2 regions of the Arthrobacter sp. 147(2020) genome follow, and region 1 is predicted to be linked to the other one. Evidence: predicted binding sites of a transcription regulator. Region 1 holds the regulator's gene; the other holds the start of a gene.
What was found. The regulator HrcA, encoded in region 1, represses chaperone genes, less so after heat shock. The targets are predictions, from matches to a motif close to TTNGCACTCGNNNNNNNCGAGTGCNAA.
Positions count from the first base shown of each region.

Region 1 (4,995 bases):
GCAGCGGTCCCTCGACGCAGCCCTGTCCTACGGGCCGGACCACGTCTCCGCCTATGCGCTGATTATCGAGGATGGCACCAAGCTTGCCGCGCGGATCCGCCGGGGCCAGGTGCCCGACATCGACGACGACGACCATGCCGAGAAGTACGCCCTGGCCGAGCAGGCCATGGCCGCCGCCGGGCTGAGCTGGTACGAGGTCAGCAACTGGGCGCGCACTCCCGAGGACGAGTGCCGCCACAACCTTGCCTACTGGCGGGGCGACGATTGGTGGGGTGCCGGTCCCGGCGCCCACTCACATGTGGGGGGTGTGCGATGGTGGAACGTGAAGCATCCCACCGCCTACGCACAGCGGCTGTCCACGGGCGTATCGCCGGCTGCGGGCCGGGAAATTCTCGACGACGACACCCGGTACGTTGAGGACGTGATGCTCCGCGCCAGGCTTCGCGAGGGTCTGCCTACCAGTGCTCTGCGTCCGGAAGGCCGCCTGGCGGTGGCCGGGCTGATCGCCGATTCGCTGGTGGATCCGGCCGCCGCGTTCGGTGGGACCATTACCCTGACTGCCAGCGGCCGGCTGCTCGCCGACGCGGTGGTCCGCAGGTTGCTACCCGACTGACTGATTGACCGGCGCGCTTCCCGCCGACCGGCAGTGCCGGAATACTTGCCTACTTGAAGAGTCGGAGGTTCACCGTGTAACGGTAGGGCCGGCCGCGGTTGACCTGGATCCCGGCAACTACCGACGACAGCGCGATGGCCACCCAGATCAGTGCATTGACGACGGCGAACAGACCGCCAACCGTGGGCAGCAGGGACAGCAGCCAGGCCGCAAACGCGAGCAGCGTTGGCGGGAAGGTGAAGTTGAATGCCTCCCGCGCCTCCTGGGCGGTGAACGGGCCGCGGTCCTTGAAGATGAGCAGGATCAGCAGTGAAGGAATGAACCCCAGGATTCCGCCGAAGTGTGCCAAGGTTGCCCACTGCCGGTCTTCGGACGCGGTCAGGGGCAGCGCATTCGCCGGGACGCCCTCAAATGCGGACGAGGGCTGGCCGTGGCCCTCCGCGGATCCGTGCTGCTTGGGCTGGTCGGCGGGGTTAGACAACTGGACATCCTTCATTGCTTTCGGGGCCGCCGGGGCAGGGGCCTTCCTCACTAGAGTACGTCGTTGCCCAGCAATCGTGCACTGCGGATCAGTCGCCCCGACCGGAAATCCTAAGGATCGGTCAGGAAGTCAATCACTTCCTCCACCCGCCCCAGCAGTGACGGTTCCAGGTCGGCATAGCTGGTGACGCAGCCGAGCAGGCGCTTCCAGCCGTGCGCGATGGCTGCCTTGTCGGAGTTGGGCCACCCGAGCCCCGCCAGGATGCCGGTCTTCCAGTCCTGGCCCCGCGGCACCACCGGCCAGGCGGTCAATCCGACGGCTGCGGGCTTGATGGCCTGCCACACGTCTACATAGGGGTGTCCGACGATGAGAACGTTGGCGGCGGCCCCCGGGACCTTCATCGCCTCTTGTGCGATGCGCTGCTCCTTGGATCCGGTGACCAGGTGGTCGACGAGGATGCCAAGCCGTCGATGGGGTCCGGGGGCGAAGGCCCGGATCATCCCGGCGAGGTCCTCGACTCCGTGAAGCGGCTCAACGACGATACCCTCGAGGCGCAGGTCATCACCCCACACCTTCTCGATGAGTTCGGCATCATGCTGGCCTTCGACCCAGATCCGGCTGGCGCGGGCTGTGCGCGCCCGGGCACCGTCCACCTTCACGGATCCCGACGCCGTCACCCGGCGCGCGGGAGCGGCCGGCGCCACCGCTGGGGCGACGATCTCCACGGGCGAACCATCCACATGGAAACCGAACCCGAGGCGGAAGGTCTTGAGCCTGCCGCGGCGGTCCTCCAACACCATGACGTGCATGCCACCGGATTTCTCCACCCGGACCACCGCGCCGACGTAGCCGCTCTGGACGTCTTCCAGGACCAGCCCAGCGCTGACCGGAATCTTGGGCAGGGGGCCACTGCGGGGAGCCGAAATGTCCTGTGCTCCCCATTCGTAACTGGACATCGTCATACTCGCTTCCCGGCTCACCGCTGGACAGTCCGGCCAGGGATTTCAATGCTAACAATTCATCGGAAAGTACTAGACTTGGCACTTGGGCGTGTCGAGTGCCAGATCCGTTGGAAGAGTCAAGGAACCATGTTCGGAGGTGAAAAGTGAGCGAACCACGCCGACTGGAAGTACTGCGTGCCATCGTCGAGGACTATGTGCATTCCCGGGAGCCTGTTGGATCGAAGGCCCTGGTGGAGCGGCATCAACTGGGTGTCTCATCGGCCACCATCCGCAACGATATGGCGGTGCTGGAGGAAGAGGGGCTGATCACGGCGCCCCACACCAGTTCCGGCCGGATCCCCACCGACAAGGGCTATCGCCTCTTTGTCGACCAGATTTCCGAGGTCAAGCCGTTGTCCGCGCCAGAGAAACGCGCCATCCAGACGCTGCTGGAGGGAGCTGAGGATCTCGATGACGTGATGGACCGCACCGTCCGGTTGCTGTCCCATCTCACCAACCAGGTGGCAGTGGTGCAGTACCCCCATCTGGGGAGCGCCGCCGTCCGGCACCTCGAGTTCGTCCTGCTGGCGCCAAACCAGGTGCTGGTGGTCCTGATCGCCACGAACGGCACCGTACAGCAGCGTGTGGTGCCCCTGCCCGAGCCCGTCCCCGAGAACAGCCTCGCCGAACTCCGGCAGCATTTCCTCGGCTCGGTGGCCGGGACGAAGCTGACGTTCCTCCCGCAGGAACTGGCGCTGGCTGTGGCAGCGCTGCCGTTTCAGCAGCGCAGGGCCGGCACTGTCCTGGCGCGGACCCTCGAGCAGCTCGCCGGGATCAACCGCGAAGACCGGATTGTGATGGCAGGTACAGCCAACCTTGCCCGATCCACCGTAGACTTTCCCTTGAGCATCGGCCCCGTGCTGGAAGCACTTGAGGAACAGGTGGTCATGCTCCGCCTCCTCTCCGAAATGAAACACGATGCATTTGGCGTGTCGGTGCGGATCGGGCGGGAAAACCCCCACGGAGGCCTCGCCGAAGCATCGGTGATTGCCACCGGGTACGGCCCCGACTCGTTGGCGAAAGTGGGAGTCCTCGGACCTACCCGGATGGACTATCCCACGTCGATGTCGGCGGTACGCGCGGTGGCCCGCTATCTGTCCCGGATCCTGACGGACTAGCCGGGCACCCGACACGCAGGAACTTTGAAGGCAAGAACCGAACCTTTCGAAGGTGGGGCGCTTTTGCCCCACCTCGACCAGTGACACAGGAAGTGAAGTGCAGGAGTGAGTAATCACTATGAAGTCCTCGGTGTGAACCGCGATGCGAGCGGCGAGGAGATCAAGAAGGCCTATCGCAAGCTGGCGCGGAAACTTCACCCGGACGTCAATACGGGGCCGGACGCGTCGGAGGAGTTCAAGCTGGTCACCCGCGCCTACGAGGTGCTGTCCGACCCACAGAAGCGCCGGGTGTATGACACCACGGGCAACGAGAACGGGACCGATAACGGTTTCGGTGGCGGACACGCCGGCCCGGGCTTTGCGTTCCAGGACATCTTCGAGACCTTCTTCGGCGGCGGCGGACCCAGCGGACCGCCGTCGCGCACCCGCCGGGGTCAGGACGCGCTCATTGCGGTCCGGATCGACCTGGTCGACGCCGTGTTCGGGATCAACAAGAAGATCGACGTCGACACCGCAGCGGTCTGCCCCACCTGTGACGGTTCCTGCTGCCAGCCCGGCACCTCGCCGCGGACCTGCGACATCTGTGGTGGATCAGGCCAGGTACAGCGGGCCGTCCGGTCCATTCTGGGCCAGGTCATGACCAGCGCCACCTGTGGCACCTGCCAGGGCTTCGGCACAGTAATCCCCAACCCTTGCCACGAATGCAACGGCGACGGCCGGGTCCGCAGCCGCCGCAGCCTCACCATCAAGGTGCCGGCGGGTGTCTCCACCGGGACCCGTATCCAGCTCGGCGGCCAAGGCGAAGCCGGCATGGCCGGCGGGCCGCAGGGTGACCTGTATGTGGAAATCCGGGTCAACCCGGACCCCACGTTCCTCCGCGAGGGAGACGACCTGCACGTCACCCTCAGCGTCCCCATGACCGCTGCCGCCCTCGGTACCACCCTGAACTTCGCCTCGTTCGACGGTGACCAGGAGCTGGGTATCAAGGCGGGGACCCAGTCGGGTGAGATCGTGACTCTACGCGGGCTGGGAGTGACCCACCTGCGCGGTTACGGGCGCGGCGACCTCAAGGTGCACCTGAACGTCGAAACCCCCCGCAACGTCGACCAGGCGCAGGAGGAACTGCTGCGCAAGCTTGCCGAACTACGCGGCGAAGAGTTCGTTGAGGGACAGCTGGCCAGCAACGGCTCAGGGGTCTTCGCGAAGCTGCGAGAGCGGCTGGGTAACCTCTAGGCGTGAGCAACGCACTGTACTTCGGCGACCCCAACGCCGTCTCCGCCGCCGCTCCCGGGTCCCGCTTCGTCCTGACCGGTCCGGAGGCGCGCCACGCCGCGACGGTGAAACGGGTCACCGTGGGCGAGGCCATCGATGTCGCCGATGGGCGCGGACGCAGGCTCACGGGGACCGTCGCCGAGAGCAGCGGCCAGAGTGTCACCCTTGAAGTCAGCACTGTCGAGGACGAGCCGGCCCCCGCCACGACGCTGGTCCTCGTCCAGGCACTGGCCAAGGGGGACCGCGACCTGCAGGCGGTTGAGGCCGCCACCGAGCTGGGCGTGGATGCCGTGCTGCCCTGGCAGGCAGACCGCAGCATTGTCCGCTGGCGTGCCGAGAAGGCCGTCAAGGGGCAGCAGAAATGGGAGTCCACCGTCTGGGGTGCTGGTAAGCAGTCGCGTCGGGCGCGGCTCCCCGAGGTGCACAGCCTGCATGACAGCAGGTCCCTCGCCGGCTGGTTGGCGGGCGTGGACCTGGCGCTGATTCTGCACGAGGAAGCCGTGGACGGGC
Region 1 covers NZ_JABFOM010000010.1:76,924-81,918, forward strand. The annotation lists gene hemW (radical SAM family heme chaperone HemW) at 1-613, shown strand, start outside; gene HMI58_RS09245 (DUF4870 domain-containing protein) at 663-1,094, opposite strand; gene HMI58_RS09250 (DUF3097 family protein) at 1,205-2,050, opposite strand; gene hrcA (heat-inducible transcriptional repressor HrcA) at 2,200-3,213, shown strand; gene dnaJ (molecular chaperone DnaJ) at 3,319-4,446, shown strand; gene HMI58_RS09265 (16S rRNA (uracil(1498)-N(3))-methyltransferase) at 4,449-4,995, shown strand, end outside.

Region 2 (4,995 bases), on a different contig from region 1:
TCTTGCAGGGTCGGGGCGCAGATGTAGGCGATCCGTTGATCCAACAGGTGGCCGCCTAGCTGCCTGGCGACGTCGGCCACCAGGCCCGCGCGGATCACGGCGCCGTCCGGTTCGTAGAGGTAGCCCTCGGGAGCGCCGAGGGGTGGCCGGCCGTCGTCGTCGAAATCGGAGCCGCTGGTGAGCTCGGCGGCTCCATGCGCGCTGATCACGAGCGCCGACCGGCGGACGTCCGGCCGCTTCAGGGAGTTGAACCAGAGCGCCACCTCGGTGACGTCCCCGTCCACCGACACCCACTGCGCCTCACAGCCCGCAGGCACCGCGGTGTGCGGGATGCCCGGGCCCAGCTTGACCCCAACGGCGGTGCCGCTGTCGGCCAGCCGTTCCACGAACGAGAGGGGAGGGGAGAAAGCCTCCGGGTCGAACAATCGTTTGGTGCCCGAGGTACTGGTGGTCCGGCGGGCAGGGTCCAGCCACACGCCGTCGTACCCGGAGAGGTCGAACGACTCGGCGTCGCCGCCCACCACCGTGGCATTCGGCCAGGGCATCAGGTTCATGGTGGCAGCGGCGGCGGTGGTCTCATCGATCTCGACTGCTGTCACCTGCCGGTCCAGGCTGGCGAGGGCCATCGCGTCGGCGCCGATCCCGCACCCCAGATCGGCCACGCGTTCCAGTCCGGCAGTGACGTAGCGTTCGGCGTGACGGGCGGCCACCCCGAGGCGGGTTGCCTGCTCCAGTCCCGCAGCGGTGAAGAGCATGCGGGCAGCAAAAGGACCGAATTTCGCCTCCCCCTTGGCACGGAGCCTCGACTGGGTGAGGGCGGCCGAGATGACCTCCGGATCGTGCCCGTCCCGGCGCAGGGAGGTGCTGAGGCGCAGGGTGTCGGCGTCATCGTAGGGGGCCAGTGAGTTCAGCAACTCCCACCCCTCAGGGGTCAGGAGCGGCGCGATTGGATCCGGGGAAGCGGCCGCGGCGACGGCGTCAGCGGCCATCTCAGTAGCCCCGGGCGTCCCCGGCGTCAGTGCCGATCACTGACAGGGAAATCTCCGGCGAGTTCTTCTCCACCCGGCGGAGTGCCCAGACGTCGTTGAAGAGGGCCAGATATTCGCCGTCGGACCGGATCAGCACTTCGGTGCCGCGGATGGCGCTGAGCGCGGCCTGGGCGTCGTGGGTGGTGAGCCTGGCCAGCGAATACTGCAGCGGTTCCATCCGCATGGGCGCGCTGAAGTCGTGTTCCATCCGGTCCGCGACCACTTCGAACTGCATCGGTCCGACCGCTGCCAGCACTGGCGCCTGGTCTCCCCGGAGATCAGAGCGGAGTACCTGGATGATTCCCTCGTGGCCGAGCTGTTCGATCCCGCGCCGGAACTGTTTGAAACGGCTGGGGTCCTTGGACCGGGCCACCCGGAAGTGCTCAGGGCTGAACAGGGGGATCGGTGGGTACTCGACCGGCTCCTCGACGTAGAGGCTATCGCCCATCCGCAGGGCGGAGGCGTTGACCAGCCCGACGACGTCGCCCGGCCAGGCTTCGTCGATCACCTCGCGTTCGCGGCCGAACAGCTGCTGCGCGTACTTGGTGGCGAAGGTTTTCCCCGAGTTGGCGTGGGTGACCACCATGCCGCGTTCGAAGACGCCGGAGCAGACCCTGATGAAGGCCACATGATCGCGGTGGGCGCGGTTCATGCCTGCCTGCACCTTGAAGACGAAGCCCGAGAAGGGTGCATCCACAGGGCGGGGATTGCCGTCAATGTCCTTGCGGGGTGAGGCGGCGGGCGCCAGGTCAACCAGGGTGTCGAGGATGTGCTGGACGCCGAAGTTCAGGACCGCTGACGAGAACAGCACCGGCGTCCCGGTTCCGGCGTGGAAGCTCTCCTTATCGAAGGGCTGATTCGACTCGATCACCAGCGACGCCTCGTCGAGGGCGTCGGTCCAGGCGTCGCCCTCCTGGGCAAGCGCCTCGTCAGGGGTGAGGTGCTCCTCCGTGGCGAGGGAGGCGCCAGCGTTTTTCCTGGTGAAGCGGACGAACTCGTCGCGTTTCAGGTCCCAGACACCGCGGAAGTCGCCGGCAATGCCGACGGCCCAGGTGAGGGGCATGGGGATCAAACCGGTGCGCTCGGTGATCTCGTCCATCAGGGCCAGGGTGTCGAGCCCGGGCCGGTCCCACTTGTTGATCACGGTGATGATGGGGATGTTCCGTTGACGACAGACTTCGAACAGCTTCATGGTCTGGGTTTCGAGGCCCTTGGCGGCGTCGATCAGCATGACCGCGCAGTCCACTGCCGCGAGCACCCGGTAGGTGTCCTCGGAGAAGTCGGAGTGGCCGGGGGTGTCCAGCAGGTTGATGACGGTGTCCCGGTAGGAGAACTGCAGGGCAGTGGAGCTGATCGAGATGCCGCGGTCCTTTTCCATCTGCATCCAGTCGGAGACGGTCTCCCGACGGTTCTCCTTGCCATTGGTGGCACCGGCCGTCCCGATCACCCGGGCATGCAGCGCCAGGGCCTCGGTCAGGGTCGACTTGCCGGCGTCGGGGTGCGAGATTACCGCGAAGGTCCGACGGCGGGAAGCCTCCTGGACAATGCCGCTGTTGCTCCGGGCGGTGGCCTGTACCTGCTGGGTCACGAAACTGCTTTCGAAAGAGAGTGGGATGGCCAGTAAAGGGCCAGTTGCCCAGTCTACTGGGCGGAGTCTAACGGCGTCGAAGGCAGACGTTAGGCTCCAGCCGTGGAGGACCGCGAGACGCACCAGCGCCGATCCTGCCGGAGGTCGAGGCGGTGTTTCCCCGCGATCCTCGCCGCCGTCGTCGGGATCTCCGCGGGAGTGGGCAGGGCATCGATCATCAGCAATGTGAATCCGTGAACCATCCGGACCGGAATGGGGCTGCGCTCGCAGCGCAATCTGGCACTCGCCTTGACCGAGTGCTAACCAATGCATAAAGTCAGACTTGGCACTCTCACCATGAGGGTGCTAACTCCTTCAGGGAAGCGTGAGCCGGCACCGCGACGACGGTCAGCGCCATCCGAAGGCCTTAATTCCATTTGTCACCCAAGCGAAGGAGAGGTCCGCGTGCCGGTCTCTATTAAGCCTCTTGAGGATCGTATTGTTGTCCGCCCACTGGAAGCCGAGCAGACCACTGCCTCGGGTCTGGTCATCCCGGATACTGCCAAGGAAAAGCCCCAGGAGGGCGAAGTTGTTGCAGTAGGCCCAGGTCGCGTTGACGATAACGGAAACCGCGTCCCCGTCGATGTAGCCGAAGGCGACATTGTCATCTACTCCAAGTACGGCGGAACCGAAGTCAAGCACGCCGGCGCAGAGTACCTCGTACTCTCGGCTCGCGACGTTCTGGCGATCGTCGTTAAGTAGTTTTCCCTCGAGTGGACCCCGGCCGTAAAGGCCGGGGTTCTCTCGTCAGTGCGTCATGACGCACACAGCAGCACCAGGATTTGCACACGCACAATCTGCCCACGCAGATGTGCACAATGGAAGAGGAAACACATCATGGCAAAGCAGTTGCTGTTTGACGACGCTGCACGCCGCGCGCTGGAAGCGGGAGTCAACAAGTTGGCTGACACCGTCAAGGTGACGCTCGGCCCCCGCGGCCGCAACGTCGTACTGGACAAGAAGTGGGGAGCCCCCACCATCACCAACGACGGCGTGACCATTGCCCGCGAAATCGAACTGGACGACCCGTTCGAGAACCTTGGCGCTCAGTTCGCCAAGGAAGTGGCCACCAAGACCAACGACATTGCCGGTGACGGCACCACTACTGCGACAGTTCTGGCGCAGGCACTGGTCAGCGAAGGCCTGCGCAACGTTGCAGCCGGCGCGGCCCCCTCGCAGCTCAAGCGTGGCATCGAGGTCTCCATCGAGGCCGTCGCAGCCCGCCTGCTCGAGAACGCCCGCGAAGTAGTCGGTCAGCAGACCGCCAGCGTTGCCTCCATCTCTGCCCAGTCCACCGAGGTCGGCGAGCTCATCGCTGAGGCCTTCGAGAAGGTCGGCAAGGATGGCGTCATCACCATCGAGGAATCCTCAAGCACCCAGACCGAGCTGGTCCTCACCGAGGGCATGCAGTTCGACAAGGGTTTCCTTAGCCCGTACTTCATCACCGACGCAGAGCGTCAGGAAGCAGTGCTCGAAGATGCACTCATCCTGATCAACTCCGGCAAGATCTCCTCGCTGCAGGAATTCCTGCCGCTGCTGGAGAAGGCGCTGCAGGCCGGTAAGCCCCTGTTCATCATCGCCGAGGACATTGACGGCGAAGCGCTGTCCACCCTCGTGGTGAACAAGATCCGCGGCACCCTGAATGTTGTCGCCGTCAAGGCGCCAGGCTTCGGCGACCGCCGCAAGGCCATGCTGCAGGACATCGCCACGCTGACCGGTGCGCAGGTCGTTTCGCCTGACCTCGGCCTCAAGCTGGATCAGGTGGGCCTCGAGGTGCTGGGTTCGGCTCGCCGGATCACCGTCACCAAGGACACCACCACCATCGTCGACGGCATCGGCACCGAGTCCGACGTCGCTGACCGTGTTGCCCAGATCCGCGCTGAGGTTGAGCGCACCGATTCTGACTGGGACCGTGAGAAGCTGCAGGAACGCCTGGCCAAGCTGGCAGGCGGCATCGGAGTCATCAAGGTTGGCGCAGCCACCGAGGTTGAGCTCAAGGAAAAGAAGCATCGCATCGAGGACGCCGTGTCAGCCACACGCGCGGCTCTCGACGAGGGCATCGTCGCCGGTGGCGGCGCTGCGCTGATCCACGCGTCAAAGGCGCTTGACACCGATTCAGCCGTCCTCGCCCTTGAGGGTGATGCGGCGACCGCGATCAACCTGGTGCGCCGTGCCCTGGCACAGCCGCTGCGCTGGATTGCCGAGAACGCTGGTCACGAAGGCTACGTCGTGGTGCACCGTGTCGAGGAACTCGAGCCAGGTCACGGTTTCAACGCCGTCACCGGCGACTACGAGAACCTTATCGACGCCGGCATCATCGACCCCGTCAAGGTCACCCGT
Region 2 covers NZ_JABFOM010000003.1:98,096-103,090, reverse strand. The annotation lists gene HMI58_RS03940 (methyltransferase domain-containing protein) at 1-989, opposite strand, end outside; gene HMI58_RS03935 (peptide chain release factor 3) at 991-2,616, opposite strand; gene HMI58_RS14800 (hypothetical protein) at 2,706-2,834, opposite strand; gene groES (co-chaperone GroES) at 3,061-3,357, shown strand; gene groL (chaperonin GroEL) at 3,493-4,995, shown strand, end outside.
Region 2: a site for HrcA is predicted at 2,893-2,919, ahead of groES (co-chaperone GroES). Genes of this name have one in related genera too.